DNA from 2 places in the Pseudoalteromonas sp. PA2MD11 genome. Region 1 is predicted to be linked to the other one. Evidence: riboswitches for the same ligand, from Rfam matches in the RefSeq annotation. Region 1 holds a riboswitch; the other holds the start of a gene.
What was found. Region 1 has a riboswitch for lysine ahead of dapA (4-hydroxy-tetrahydrodipicolinate synthase). Riboswitches for the same ligand answer to the same signal wherever they lie in the genome.

Region 2: linked by a shared signal. The riboswitch ahead of lysC (lysine-sensitive aspartokinase 3) and the one ahead of dapA (4-hydroxy-tetrahydrodipicolinate synthase) in region 1 are both predicted to bind lysine.

What each region holds. Positions count from the first base shown of each region.
Region 1 covers NZ_JADKNF010000007.1:3,562-11,220, reverse strand. The annotation lists gene ISP07_RS09540 (bifunctional GNAT family N-acetyltransferase/hotdog fold thioesterase) at 1-301, shown strand, start outside; gene ISP07_RS09535 (phospholipase A) at 368-1,405, opposite strand; gene ISP07_RS09530 (succinylglutamate desuccinylase/aspartoacylase family protein) at 1,592-2,710, opposite strand; gene ISP07_RS09525 (PLP-dependent decarboxylase) at 2,716-3,921, opposite strand; gene ISP07_RS09520 (2,3,4,5-tetrahydropyridine-2,6-dicarboxylate N-succinyltransferase) at 3,921-4,661, opposite strand; gene dapA (4-hydroxy-tetrahydrodipicolinate synthase) at 4,676-5,560, opposite strand; lysine riboswitch at 5,698-5,894, opposite strand; gene ISP07_RS09510 (DNA-3-methyladenine glycosylase I) at 6,078-6,773, shown strand; gene ISP07_RS09505 (protein adenylyltransferase SelO) at 6,782-7,659, shown strand, end outside.
Region 2 covers NZ_JADKNF010000001.1:72,483-80,141, forward strand. The annotation lists gene ISP07_RS00260 (sodium-dependent transporter) at 1-532, opposite strand, end outside; gene ISP07_RS00265 (4'-phosphopantetheinyl transferase family protein) at 681-1,418, shown strand; gene lysC (lysine-sensitive aspartokinase 3) at 1,395-2,774, opposite strand; lysine riboswitch at 2,856-3,028, opposite strand; gene nhaD (sodium:proton antiporter NhaD) at 3,117-4,367, opposite strand; gene ISP07_RS00280 (hypothetical protein) at 4,516-5,790, shown strand; gene ISP07_RS00285 (condensin complex protein MksE) at 5,793-6,338, shown strand; gene ISP07_RS00290 (ATPase) at 6,338-7,659, shown strand, end outside.

The DNA of each region.
Region 1 (7,659 bases):
TCATAACACTATGTTTGCAGGCTCGATTTATAGTTTAGCGACCTTAACAGGCTGGGGCGCAACTTACCTAGCGCTTAAAGAAGCTGGCCTTGAAGGGAATATCGTGTTAGCGGATGCCAACATTAAATACCTTAAACCACTGAATAACGATCCTCGCGGGAGTGTTGAGTTGGCTGGCTGTAAAGGCAAGTTGGCGGAGCTAGAGGACAATGGCAAAGCAAGCTACCATGTGCCAGTAAATGTATACGATGGTGATGTGCTAGTAGCAGAATTTGAAGGTCACTTCATCGTTAAAAAATAACGAATATTCAGAGCGAGCTAACTAAAGCTCGCTCTTTAAGTTAAAGCAAGTCAGTTAACATAACAATTAAAGCAAGTCGGTTAACAGAATACCCACACCAAAACGTTCAATATCGGCGTTGTAATCAATTAAGCTCTCACCATAACCATTAAAGTATTGTGCATAACCACGTAATCTGCCCCAAAGAGGGAAAGACCAGTCTAGTTGGATTGCGCCGCGGTTATCTGAATTTAAGTTATTACGGGTCATAAAGCTAAACTCATGCTCGTTGTAACGGTATGCACCCGAGAACTCAAAGTAACCCATGTATTTGTAGATATCAGGGTTGTCATCACCTTTAGCTTCTAGTTCATCATCTTTTTTATCTTCAGGAATGCGGTACCAAGGCTTAAAGCTAAATACAAAGCCATCTTTTTCCCATAAGAAGTCAGCATAAATACGGTTCCACGAACGTGAATTAGGCTGGCTGCGGCCATTAGATTGATGTGAAGCACCAATTGCAATCGCCATTTCATCGCCCCAAAGCACATGTTCAGGATCAAGATAGTTCACCCAGAAGATCTCTGGTTCGTAGTTTGTTTCACGAAACGGCGATGAAATATCTTTGTTATAAAACTGCCAAAACGATTGCATGGTAAATGCAAAAAATACGCCTTGGTCTTTATCTGAGAAGCCTTCGAAGATAGGCACTTTGATTGATAATTGATATTTTACTTCAAGATTATCAAGTGGCTCGCCATCGACTTCTTCAGCGAGGTCTTTTAGGCCATCAAAAGGGCGCTCATTCGGATTAGATACGTAAGAAAGCGGTAAAATATAGTTACGCTTATGTGGAGTGATCACATTACGGTTTTTCTTACTTACTTCTTCACGCGCTTTACGTTTGTCTAAAGCGGTGAGCTTTTTGCTTTCATCTAAATCAGAGCACTTTTTACGAAGTTCTTCGAGTGTTTGCTTGCCGTCACCGCCAATAGCTTCGTTCAAAATACACTGCTTTACGAGTTCTAGTGCATCATCTTGTTCGTTAGTTTGTGGTTGTTCAGTTTGAGCAAATACAGGTACAGAAAATAAGCCAGCGGCTGCCAGCCAAATGCGCCATCCCATTGCAGTTCCCTTTCAGTAGACTTGTAAGTAGGTATAATTATAACGATTTTTACATAAGTAACCGTGAACTTGTACTGAATTGTTGAAATTTTAGGTAAATAGAGAGCCCCAAGCTAAGCTTGGAGCCCTGCTGTAACGGCCTAAGAGCATAAGCCGTTGACTCTCACGCAATGAGAAGGGATGAGCTTATAGCTCAAATACATTGGTAAAAAACTTATAAAGTTCGGTACCTTGATTCACGCTTGCTGAAGCAAAATGCAAAATAGCAATGGCGTCTTTATCAAAACTTAATGTTTGTAGCGGCTGCTCAGAAAGGTAGCGCTCCATTCTTAAAATATGGGCGATAGGCTCACCAGCTTTAATATGGCCGCCCAGTGGGGCAAGGTATTCAACCATGCCACCCATAGGTGCATAGTAAGCTACATAATCTTCAAGCATGCAGGCATAGCGTGTCATCGCTTTTGGATGATAAGCAGCATCAACTAATACCTCTTTGTGATTGAGGTAACTTAAAATGCTATTTGCATCTTCATGAGCCGCACTTAAATCGATTTTTTCTTGGCTACCTAGCTCAACGGTGAATGCTTCTACTTGAACAGCAAATTCTCGGCCTTGTTTGCCAAGCTCTTCAGACAGTGACCACCATGGACAGAAACTCGCTTCATCCATCGCGCCATCAAAATCACTTGGGATCAATAACACATGTTCGATGTTGAAGTAGCTCGCGCTGTCTTTGGCGTATTCAGGGCAATATAAGTGCTTACTGGAGATAGGCCCAGTGTGAAGGTCTAAAACAATATCAGCCTGATGGGCGAGCTTTTGCAAGTTAAGCGCAATACGCTTACCCGTTGGTAGGCTGTAATCTGGGCCCGTTAATTGACTGTCGATGTCAGCAACGAGTGCCTGTTTAAACGCCGCTTTAAGGGTCGCATCATCACAGTCTTTGTGCTGTTCAGCAATCTGTGACGGTAACGCTTTATTAAAGCGGTACATGCGGTTCCAGTTGGTGCCCGTAATTGGATCGAAGCGACCTAAAGTAAACTCACCTGATTTTTGATTGCAACCAATAGGGTTGGCATAAGGCACTAGGGTAATATCGCCACGCAGCTTGAGTGATTTTAGCTGCTCAAGCAATTGATAAATTACTGCATTACCTTGTACTTCAGCGCCGTGCATATTGGCTTGTATATACACGTTTGGGCCTGTGCCATCGCCTTTTAAGCGATACACTGGGATTGTCAGAGGTAGGCCGTTGGCAATCTCGCCAACCACAATATTCTCTTGGCTGATTAATTCTTTACTCATGGCGATTACCTTAAATAATAGCTGGCATCTTCAGCGCTACGAATGCACTCAATATTGCCTTGTTCAAGGATGTATTCAGCCGCTAATTCGTGGCATAAAAAGTACGGCATACTTTCGGTAAAGCCATACGCGCCACATTGGCTGAATACCAACCAGTCTTGCTCATTTAAATCGCTCGCTAATTGGTGTTCACCTAAGCAATCAAGGGCGGTGCAAAGCGGGCCGTATAAAGTCATTGCCGCAGGCTCAGCCGTCGATTCGCGAAGTAAGGCCGCAGGGAAATCTTGGCTTGTCACAGCTGGGCGAAGTAAATGGTTAATACCGCCTGATAAAATCACCTGCTGTTGATTGTAGTTCTCTTTGCGCTCAACAACCGGCGTTGCGTAATGGCCGCATTCGCCTACCGCATAGCGGCCAAGTTCCATCCAAAGCTCTTTGACACCAGCATCCGCTTTAATAGCCGCCAGAGTCTCGATAAGTGCAGACCAATCAAGTCGGTTAGCATCTTGCGTATAAGGAATACCTAAGCCACCCCCTAAATCGAGAATATTAAGGTTAATATTTATTGAGCTTGATAGCTGTTGTAATGGTGCAATCATCGCACGCCATAGCTCGGCGAGCTTGTCAGTACTCAGCATATTGCCCCATTGGAAAATATGCAGGCCATCAAAGTTAAGAGCTGGGTAATCACTAACAGTGAGTGCTTGCCACTCATCACAGCCCAAACCAAAAGGAGTAAGGCTATCGCCACCAAGAGGGTTCTTTTCGCCGTCTGGCCAACGAAGTTGTACGCGCAATAGAACTTGCAGCTGACAATTTGCTTTTGTTGCTTGTTCGTTTAACCAGCGAACTTGGTTAATGCTCTCGGCCACAAAAGTACGTACGCCGCGAGCAATAAAATGTGAAATTTGTTTAGGGCTCTTTGCAGGCCCTGTGTTGAGCACGCGCTCGCTATCGATGCCTTGAGCAAGTACTTGCTCAAGTTCACCTTTACTTGCAACATCAAAGTTAAACCCTGCGTTGTCTAAACATTGAATAATGCGAGACAGTGGGTTGGCCTTTACGGCATACCAAAGCTTCACATCGGTTTGCGCAGTCAGTTGATTTAAATGTGCAGTTAATTTATCTAAATCATAGATAAAAAATGGCGTATCAAGATGCGCTGAAACTTGTTCAACCGCTTGCTTGATGGGCGTGCTCAAAAAGCTCATTAACGTAAAACCTCTTCTAACAGTAATGATGCATCGCTTTGTTCATCACGGTATTTCACGATCAATGCACAAGACATGCTTAGACCTTGCTCGCGAGCCCATGCATTTGAAGCAGGGCGAGAGCCTGGGATCACAATCGCGTTTTCTGGGATGGCTTCACCTTTGTCTAGCTGGCGTTCGTTAACGCAATCGTAGACAGGAATAGTTGCAGATAAGCGTACACCTGGCGCAAGTACAGCACCTTTTTTCACAACCACACCTTCAACAATAACGCAGCCTGCGCCGATGAATGCGTCATCTTCAATCACTACAGGGCTAGCACCAATTGGCTCAAGCACACCACCTAATTGTACTGCAGCACTTAGGTGAACATTTTTACCCACTTGTGCGCATGAACCCACTAATGCGTGGCTGTCGACCATAGTGCCTTCGTCGATGAACGCGCCAATATTCACATATGCTGGTGGCATGATAATGGTGCCTTTGGCAACGTGTGCGCCACGGCGAACACTGCTACCACCTGGTACCATTCGCACGCCAGCATCGGCTGCAAAGCCTTGTGGTGCTAAGTTATGCTTATCAACAAATCCACCTGGGAACTCGGTATTTGTGCCATTTTTAAAGGCTTCTAAAATGCCTTGTTTAACTTCAACATTGGCGTGCCAGTTGCCGTTCTCGTCTTGTGTTGCTGCGCGAACTGCGCCTGATTCTAAGTTGTTTAATAATTCTAACCAGCTCATGATAAAACCTGTTTTTAGTTCCAAGATAAAATTGTGTTGTTTGCGTGGGTGATGCTGTCTGTTTGCTCAAGCTCTAAATGCGTAAGCGGCGGACGTAAATGCGGGGTATTTATTTTACCTTGCAGGTGCATCAGTACTTTTACGGGGATTGGATTTGCCACAGCGAATAAACTTTGAATAGCTTGCGACCAATCGGTGAATAGATTTGGGTATTGACCACTTAAACTGCGTTTAACAAACTCATGGGTTTGACTCGGCCACGCATTCGCGGCAACCGAAACTAAACCTTTTGCTCCAGCTTGAGCAAAATACGGCATAAGTGCATCGTCGCCACTAAATATGGCCAGTGTTGGCGATGCCGTTCTAAAGCCTTCAAATTTGCTAATGTCGCCACTGGCTTCTTTTAAGGCCCAAAGATTTTTGTGATCAGCAAGGTTTTTAATCACCTGCGGTGAAATCTCAACTGCACTGCGTCCAGGTACGTTATACAGCATACAAGGGTGGTTACTTGCGTTTAGTAGGCTTTCAAACCAATGTGTTTGGCCAACAACCCCAGGTTTTGCATACAGAGGTGAGCCCAATAGATAGCCATGAATAGGTAGTTGGTTGCAGTATTCAACCCAAGCAACTTGTTGTTTGAGGTTCATGCCGCCCACAGCAACCATGAGTGGTACACTCGGTGCTAATTGGCAAACATGTTCAACAATGGCTTGTTGCTCTTTGAGTGAAAGCGCCAGTCCTTCACCGGTACTGCCAAGCAATAAAATGCCGTTATTTGCATCTTGCTGCTCAGCTACCAGTTGTTCAAGGGCCGTGTAATCGACCTCGCCAGATTCAGAAAATGGCGTGACAAGCGCTGTCCATAATGGATAGTCGTTTAAATCAAAATTGTTGATCATCTCTCACGAACTTATAAGGTATTCGAAGAGTTTATGCGGGAACATTTGAATGGAGCCGCATGTCGTCGTTCGAACAAGGTATAATTCGAAGAGCGAATGGGCTTAAAATAATAAAGACGTGACGGCCTTATTATACTAAGACCAGAAGCTCTCCACCAAACTAATCAATAGCGCTTTGCTATTGTTGGTGACAGTCGCTGGGATTCAGCCCAGTCGCCCGAAATAAGCACCTCACAAACGGTGTTACTTCTCGGCGTTAATTCCCCTCACGTATGATCAACAGAGTCTGTGCTCTTCCCATACGCTACCTGAATAACGCACCTCTTCCAGCCCTTTATGCTCGCTTTAAAGGTTAAAGCCAACATAGTTAAATAGGGTATTTGCAGCGATTAAAGCATTTTAGCCGTCTAGGTGTCAAGGCGAGGAATTTGTTTTTTAGTGACCGAATTTGCAACATGGTTACGTATAAACGTGTTTTTACGTACACTTAGCGCTAACCAAATCAATTGGAAAAATGATGGAAAAATTTAACGATATTTATCAACGAGCCGTATCTCGAAAGGGCAGTGAAGAAATGCTGCATGCACTGTTATCAAACCCGCTCGACGATGCTGATATTGCTAAAATGCATGACGATTTATGGTTAGAAGAGTTCACGCGTAAAGTCTTTCAAAGTGGTTTTTATTGGTCTGTTATCAACAATAAATGGGCTGGTTTTCGTGATGTGTTTTGGGATTTCAGTGTAGAAAAATTGTTGATGATGCCGCCAGATATGCTCGAGCAAAAAGCCAGTGATGAGCGAATTGTTCGTAATTTTAAAAAAGTACAAACGATCCCAGAAAATGCGTACATGATCCACGAAGTTGCTGAGAAGCATGGCAGCTTTAGCCAATTTATTGCAGATTGGCCTACTGACAATATTATTGGTTTGTGGGCTTATCTTAAAAAGCATGGTGCGCGTTTAGGAGGAAATACTGGCCCATACGCTTTACGAGCGCTTGGTAAAGATACTTTTTTACTTTCTCGGGATGTAGAAGCCTATTTGCGTGCCCATGAGTTGATAGATGGCGGCTTACAAACTAAAAAGTCACTGCAAGCAGCGCAAGATTTTTTCAACGAATTACAACAGCAAAGCGGTTACAGCCTGCAGGCACTAAGCCAACTAGTGGCCTATGGTGTAGGCGATAATCGTGTGGGTGTCGCAACACGTTAAGGACAGTTATGAAACTGCAAACTCGATACACAGATATTAGTGAACTACTTGCTATTAAGGATATGCCGAGCGCCGTTGCCGAGCCGCAATTACTGCTATTTAATGACAAGCTAGCTGATAATTTCGCAATTAAACACGACAGCGAATTTTTAGCTAAATTGCTATCTGGTTCAACGATAGATAACGACGTTGCGCCGGTTGCTCTTGGTTACTCAGGTCATCAATTTGGTCATTTTTCACCGCGTCTTGGTGATGGTAGAGCGCATTTACTTGGGGCTATTGCAGATAAAGATGGCACATTGTGGGACTTGCAGCTAAAAGGCGCTGGAGCAACAGTGTTCTCGCGCGGTGGTGATGGTCGCTGTGCCATTGGTCCAGCTGTTCGAGAGTACATTATGAGTGAGGCACTTCATGCGCTTGGCATCGCAACTACGCGCTGTTTAGCTGTGGTTACAACTGGCGAAACGGTATATCGTCAGCCACCACGCCCGGGGGCAGTTGTTACTCGCCTAGCTAAAAGTCACATCCGTGTTGGTTCATTTCAATACTTAGCTACACAAGGTGATATAGAAGGGCTAGAGAAGCTCGTTGATTACGCAATTAGCTGCCACTACCCAGGCATTAGCAGTACGGGTGAGCAGCGTTATATTGAGTTTTTAACTGCTGTACTCGATAAGCAAATAGAGCTGGTTATCAGTTGGATGCGAATTGGCTTTATACACGGTGTGATGAACACAGATAATACCTTGATTAGTGGTGAAACCATTGACTATGGCCCTTGTGCGATGATGAATCAGTTTGACCTAGACACGGTATTTAGTTCGATTGACCATCAAGGGCGTTATGCATTTGGAAATCAACCGAATATTGCTAATTGGAATATTGC
Region 2 (7,659 bases), on a different contig from region 1:
GCAATAATGGCATTAAGCGACGTGACCAAGTTTCGATACCTGATTTAACGCCTTTTAAAATAATACTCGCAGTAAGAATAAGCATCAGTGGCGTAAACACAAAATTGCGCGCCATGGAGTCACTGTGTAAAAAGTTACTTAGCTCAGTAAAACCAAAGAAGCTTGCGACTGGCTCCAGCGCATAAGCGAGCATCCACCCTGCAACTATCGAATAAAAGCTCAGCATTACAACCGCACCAAAGAGGCCAATATAGCCAGCTGCAGCGCCCACTTTAGGCGCTGTGTCTTGCCATGCATTAGATAATGCTTTTACTGGATTCGCTTGCGCTTGGTGGCCTAAATACAGCTCAGTATAAAGAGCCGGAAGCGCTAATAAGAAGATAACAATGAAGTAAACGAGTAAAAATGCACCGCCGCCATGGTTTGCCGCTTGTGTTGGAAAGCCCCAAATATTACCTAAACCTACCGCCGCACCAGAAGCTGCTAAAACGAAACCTAATCGACTTTGAAAGCCGTCACGAACTTGTGCCATACATCTACAAATCTGTTATTATTTTTCCTCATTAAACCATAATTACAGTCAACTGCGTAAACTATTTGCGTTTGTTCATGCCTATAAAAGTGCATCTGCTGTAAAAATAAACAAAACTAAATACGAGCTTTCGTGTAAGCGTTAAACCATGAGCAGTCACTACTTTTCGAATACTCTTATCATCGAGCAGCAAAGCCAAACAACAGCTAAAAAAATTATGCTGATGGATGCAAGACGTATTGATGTTGCAAGTTTACCCCTTGATAAATTACTCAGTGAGTTTGAATTAAGCGTACTTGAAAAACGCAAAGTGCCTAGCGCCAAGCAAGAGTACTTAGCGACTCGCCTAACGTTAAAGTATTTGTATCAACATGCTTACCCTCATGATGATTTAGCGCTCAATGAAATATCAAGCCAGTTTGATGACAAAGACAGCAAGCTTAAATTACATACAAAACGCAGAGAACCTGTGTGGGCCTGTTTATCACATTCAAATGGTTTAATTGGTGCAGCTCTTAACCTAAAACAACAGCTATTCGGTTTTGATATTGAACAAAGCAGTAAGCCTCGCCCTTTTATCAAACTCGCAAAGCATTTTTATCATCAAGATGAAGTTGACTTAATTAGCCGTTTTGAAGCTCCCGATGAACAGGCACAGTGCTTTTTTAGAATTTGGACATTAAAAGAAGCGCTTGCCAAAGCAAGTGATCAGCCGATTGCGAAACTACTTGCTCCTAATGTATTCGAAGAATTGAGCAAACATAATTTCAGCGCGAGTAGTAACTCTATTGAAGGGTTTGATATAAGTGTTGTGGCACAAAAAAGCACTGACTGGCAGTGCTCTTTTATTAACTTTAATGACTTACGCCGCGACTTGGCTTTCTAATAGTCGGCTGTGAATAGCCTGCACGACTTCATCTGACTCACTTTGCTCAACTAAGAAACACAGGTTATGTTTACTTGCACCGTGGCAAATTAAACGAATATTAAAATCACTCAATACCTGCATTAAGTTCATTTCTTGCTGACGTAATTGAATTTCAGAACCAATTAAAGCCACCAGCGTTAAGTTATTTTCAACCGATACATGACAAAACTCAGAAAGCTTATCTAAACAAGCTTGATCAAGCTCAGGGCGTGATGCATTTGGCGCGTTATCTAAAGTAATTGCAACACTGATCTCGGAGGTAGTAACCAAATCAACCGAAATATTAAACTCACTTAAAATAGTGAATACACGCGCTAAGAAACCACTCGCTAGGAGCATTTCTGGGCTTTTAACCGTTAACAGAATTTGGTTTTTACGCTGTGTTACGGCACGAATACCTGGTTGCTGAGACTTTTCTTTTTCAATCCATGTACCACCTAATTGCGGCTCACGGCTTGAACCAACAAACACACTAATATGGCTTCGGCTTGCAGGTAAAATGGTTGCAGGGTGCAGTACTTTTGCACCAAACGTTGCCATTTCTGCCGCTTCATCAAAGCTTAAGCGTGCAATTGGGCTTGCTTTAGCGCATAAACGCGGATCAGTACTAAAAATACCCACAACATCGGTCCAAATATGCACGCTTTTTGCGTTAATTGCTTCAGCGAGTAATGCAGCACTGTAATCTGAACCACCACGGCCTAAAGTGGTCGTTTGATTGTGCTCATTGCTACCAATAAAACCTTGGGTTACCACAACATGGTCATCAAGTAGCGGCACTAAATGCTCTTTAGCAGCCGCAGCGGTTGCTGCAACATTTGGGGTAGCTTTAGCAAATTGGCTATCTGTTTTTAGCACTTTACGTACATCAAAACGCACCGCATCAAGACCTTGACCGCGTAATACTTGAGTAAATAAATACGATGACAAACGCTCGCCAAAGCTCAGTAGTTCATCTTGATCTGCTACTGACTTAGCCCCGTCTGATGCTAGCTTTTGAAAAGCCTTAAGCGTTTCATTAAAGCCATGTGCTAAATCAGCATCCAGTGACAGCTCTGCCAAGATTGCTTCTTGAATGGCGACTACGCCTGTAATGTGCTCGTCACGTTCAGCCGCACTCAAATCAGCTTTACACAATGCAACTAAATGGTTTGTCACGCCTGCACTGGCACTCACAGCAACTATACTTACTTGATTATCAGCACAAATGATTTCAGCGCAGCGGCTCATAGCATCAAAGTTAGCTACACTGGTGCCACCAAATTTTGCAACAACGTAATCTGATTTTGTGTTGGCGGCTAATTGGGTATTCATGTCGTCTCCTTTTGTGGAAAACTATCCACAGTAATTCAAGAAGAACTCGGCAAGGGGGTGCTTTGAAAATAAAGAGTAGTCCATGCCAGAAGCTCTCCACCTAGTTTGGTGACAGTTTTGAGGATTCAGCCCCATAAACCGAAAAATAACCGTGACGTCCGGTTAATTTTCTCGGCGAGTACTTCCCTCATTAATGGTCATCGGCGTTCGTCACCTCACATTAATTACCTAAGTATCGCACCTCTTCTGAATGTTAAGTTAACACCTGGTTAAAATAACAAAGCCTGCTGTTAAAAGCAGGCTTCGAAAGTTAACGTTTAGACGTCTAGCTGTCAAGTTGTTTTATGAAATTAAACTGCCCGCTAAGTGCGAACCGTAATAACCAACGGTATAAGCAATTAATAAATAAACCGACATTTTAAGATAGCTCATAAAGGTCAGTGCTTTTACCTTACTCATGGCGATAATACCTGCCGCAGAGCCGATTATAAGCATTGAGCCACCGACCCCAGTTGCGTAAGTAAACGACAGCCATTGCTGAGGGCTCATCACTATATCAGCTTTTAAAAGTGCTGCAGTGAGAGGTACGTTATCTACCGCCGCTGATAATAGCCCCATCAAGTAGTTGGCATATTCCGGTGCCATCAATTCATATAAGTGAGTAAATTTAGCAAGCATGCCAACTTCTTTTAATGCGCCAACCAGCAATAACACACCAACGAAGAACAATAAGGTGTCGTATTCAATTTCACGAATATAATCGATGATTTTTTTGTTAACGTCTTTTTTGCGCATTAAGAATTGCGCAACCAAAAACATCAGAGATAAACCAAATAAAAAGGTTAATAGCGGTGGCACACTATAAAGCACACTCAAAGTTAAAGTGGCAATAATCGTCGAGAAAAAGATAACCGCAATAGTAATATCTGTTTTTTCAATACGACGCGCGGTTTGCTTTTCAAACACCACATTACCCGACATACCCACCGACAACATTGCCGCCAGCAGTGCAACACTTGTCAGTGCAGGGGCAATTAATAATAGTAGATTAGCAATAGTGACTTTTTCGTCTAAGAAAATCATCAAGGTTGTCACATCACCGGTGATCAACGACACCCCACCCGAGTTAACACTAAATACAATTAAGGTCGCATATTTTATTAATTTTTTAGGATCTAACTTAAGTGACATCACCACCGCAAGCGAGATTAAAGTTGCCGTTATGTTGTCTGAAATAGATGAAAATAAAAACGCAAAACCACCAATCAGAAACATCAGCTTTCGTTCACTGATTTGATTTGGCATAATTTTATGAACAATATTCTGGATAAAGCCTTTAGAGTTTAAATACGCTACAAAGGTCATCGCAGCCATTAAGAATAGCCACAAAGTCGCGATTTCTAATATGTTGTGATCTAGTTGATGTTGTATGGTTTCTGGGCTTTGCCCATGAATTGGAGAGATAAATAAGATAATCCAGCATAAAGTGCCAAAAAAAAGCGTCGTTTTGGCCTTGTTTACATGGATAATATCCTCTATAACGATAAGCAAAAATGCCACCGCTATCAGGGTTAGGATAAGTGGGGTTACCATGGTGTTTGAACAACCTTTATAATAATGTAAAAATTGTAAGTCGAGTGTTTCGGCGCGGATTCTAGCAGCATAGAAAGCATAAAACTATTCTCAATTACATAATTTACTACTAATCGCCAACACCAAAGTCTAAATTTACTGGAGCCTTATGATCCCAGCTAAAAAGTTATTAAATACCCTTACTGAACATTGGGGGGTGTTAGAGCTGCTTTTTAAACGTTTTAAGATGGCTGATTTCAGCTTGAAAGACGTACAAAATGCGATAAAACAAAAACAACCTTCATGGTCAAACGAACGCATTTATAAAGAAACAAATCGTTTATTGAATCAAGATATTATCATTCCACTGGCAAAATCATCGCAGTTAGAAATAAACCGCGCGATCGCCGATTTTGCTACTTTCTTGCTGCAAGAGGAACACCTAGGCCTTGCCCAAGAAATTAGCGTGCTCGTTGATGACTTAGCTCGCCTTGGTAATCGCCTTGCTAAAGCCGGTGAAATTGAAGATTACGACGAGCTCCGCCGCTTTAGCCGTATTATGGATGATCGGGTACGCAAAATAATGAAATTGTTTGCCCACAACGAAAACGCGATTTTAAATATTGTTGAGCAAGCAAAAGCAGACAACGCGGTGCAATCACTGCAAAAACGCTATCAGGCTGTAATTGAAGCGTTCGATGAATACATCGAGCCTATGCTGGAAATGGTTGATATTCGAGGTGACTTCCACGCTTGCTTTAATACCATCGAAGCGCAAATTAGCTCGCAAATAGAGCAAATTGACCGCCTTGGTAAATCATATCAAGACAAGCGCATGCTAGAGCAATTACGTACCCGTATTTTAGAAATGCATTTAGTTGGCCGTGAAAGCTTACGTAAAAGCGCCGATATGCTGATGCCACTGCGTGAAGAATTACGCCGTAACAACCTAATTACGCGTCAAGCGGCTAAAGTGCTTGGTTTAGTGCGTAAAAATGGCGTCGATAACATGTTAAGTGCAGTACAGCCTAACTTTGTCTCAGACGCGCAACGCTTTTCACTTGGTCAGCAACGTCATATTGTGGCCTATATGGCAGGCTTAGTTGACTTTGAGCACGATGAATATCAACTACCAGAGCATGATGATGTGCCCGCCTATCAAAGCCCGCATATCCCTGATTACAACGACGTTAAAACACAATTTAGAAAACGCTTTAAAAAAGCCAGCAAAAAAGCTCAGCCGCTGCTTAGTTTCTTAGATGAAAGTTACCCAGAATTAGAAGCTGACGAAATGCTGTTCTTGTATCAAAAATTGATTAGCGATGGCGACCTTGAAATCAGCCAAAGCCAAGAGAAAGTAAAAATAAAAATTGCCCAGCAACACTTCTCTCTTTATCCATTTAACTCATCGATTGCTGACGATAAAAAAGCAACAGAGCAATAACCATGACAGATATTAATTTAGATGATTTAACGCATCTGCAAGCTACTAATAAAAAGCTCACATCAGGCTACCACATTAGCGAACAAGACACGCTGATGTGGCAAGAGCTTGATCAACACATTGATGCTTATCGCGCGTTATTTAATGCCCTTGGCCATGACCTACAACATGATAGCCGTGGCTTTTACTATTTTGGCAGCGACGAAAGCACCTCAAATATGGGTAAAATTTCGCGTGCTATCGCACTGACTATCTACATCTTGATTGAGCACTATGCCAATACTGGTAAAGATCCAATGCGTGCCTTATTTGACGAAGTAAACGACCTTGAACTAATGCAAACCTTAGTGCAATTCAACAAGCACCTGTTTGATCAATTAGAAATCTTCTCAGGCTCAGATTTACGCAAAGACGTTTACCTTCGTATGGTGCGTTTAGGTCTTGCTCGCGAAGTAGAAAACGGCTTTATGCTGCAAGCACCTATTTATCGTTATATCGATGCATTAATGGAAGTAAACGAAGAAACCTACCTAGGAGATGACGAATAATGCAAAGCCAAAGCCTATACGGACTCAGCAAACTTGCGCTTTTAAATACCGCTGGCTATGCAAAATGCGTGATCCCGCTGGATAAAAGTAGTTCAATCTGTGCACCTAATAATACCGGTAAAAGCTCGGTAATTAATGCCCTGCAATTTCCATTGATCAATGATTTACGTCTAACAGAATGGGATGGCCACGATTTAGACGAAACCCGAAAATTCTACTTTTCGTCAGATCAATCCTATATTTTACTCGAAGCTGACCTACCTAATGGCCCTGTGGTGATTGGTGTTGCCGGCCTAGGTAAAATAGCCGGTTACGCGCATCAGTTTTTTTGCTACCCAGGTAAGTTGAACCTTGAACACTACACGCAAGGCAAAACCATTGTAAAATTCACCAAGCTTTTTAATCACTTAAAAGAGCAAGGTTTCAATCCTATTGAATTAAAAGCACAAGAGCTAAACGCCCTACTCACTGGCGGCGCAACCCCATTTGATGGCGATATCAACTTAAAGATGATCCCCCTCAATAACGTGCAAGACTCAGCGATTTACAAAGAAATTTTCCGCCGTATCCTTAACTTGCACAAATTAGGTGCCAGCGATGTGAAACGCTTTATGTTACGTGTATTTGAGCGCCATATGTCAAACTCACGGGTTGATTTTTATGAAGTATGGCGACGTTCATTTGATAAAGTGAATCGCGCTAAACGTGAATTAAAAGCCCTTGAGTCAATGCAAGAGCCAATCGCAGCTCTTGAATCTATGCTTGAAAACCAAACGGTTTTAAAAGGTAAGCTTGCTGCCTATGCGCCAAAAATTGACCAAGCACTGATTGACTTTGAAACCTATCAACAAGAGCAACTCACTGAGCTAAATATTGCCCTTGAGGATATCGAGCACGAAAAGCATGAGTTCGAACAAAAGCAGCAGCTTTATATTCAGCAATCGCGCGATATTGAGCGTAAACAAACTCAAATTGAACAGTGGTTTTTAGACTATCGAGCGCTTAAATCTGAGTTTGAATTGGTTAATAAAGCCACTTTAAAAGTCAGCCTTACTCAGCTTAAACAAGATTATGAATCGCTATCGCATTCATTAAGCAGTGCCCAAGGTCAAAGTTTGCACACCCTTGATTACCGTATTAGCGAAACACAAAAGCAAATCAAGAGCTTAAAACTGCAGTTAAAGAACCTCGAGTTCAATTTATTCACTCGTATGCGTGAAGATTTATCTTTGAAAGAAGTTGAAGAGATTTCGCGTATTCTGAACCCAGATATCTTATCGTTTGCCACCACCAGCAATGGTGATGTTGAGATCACAGACGA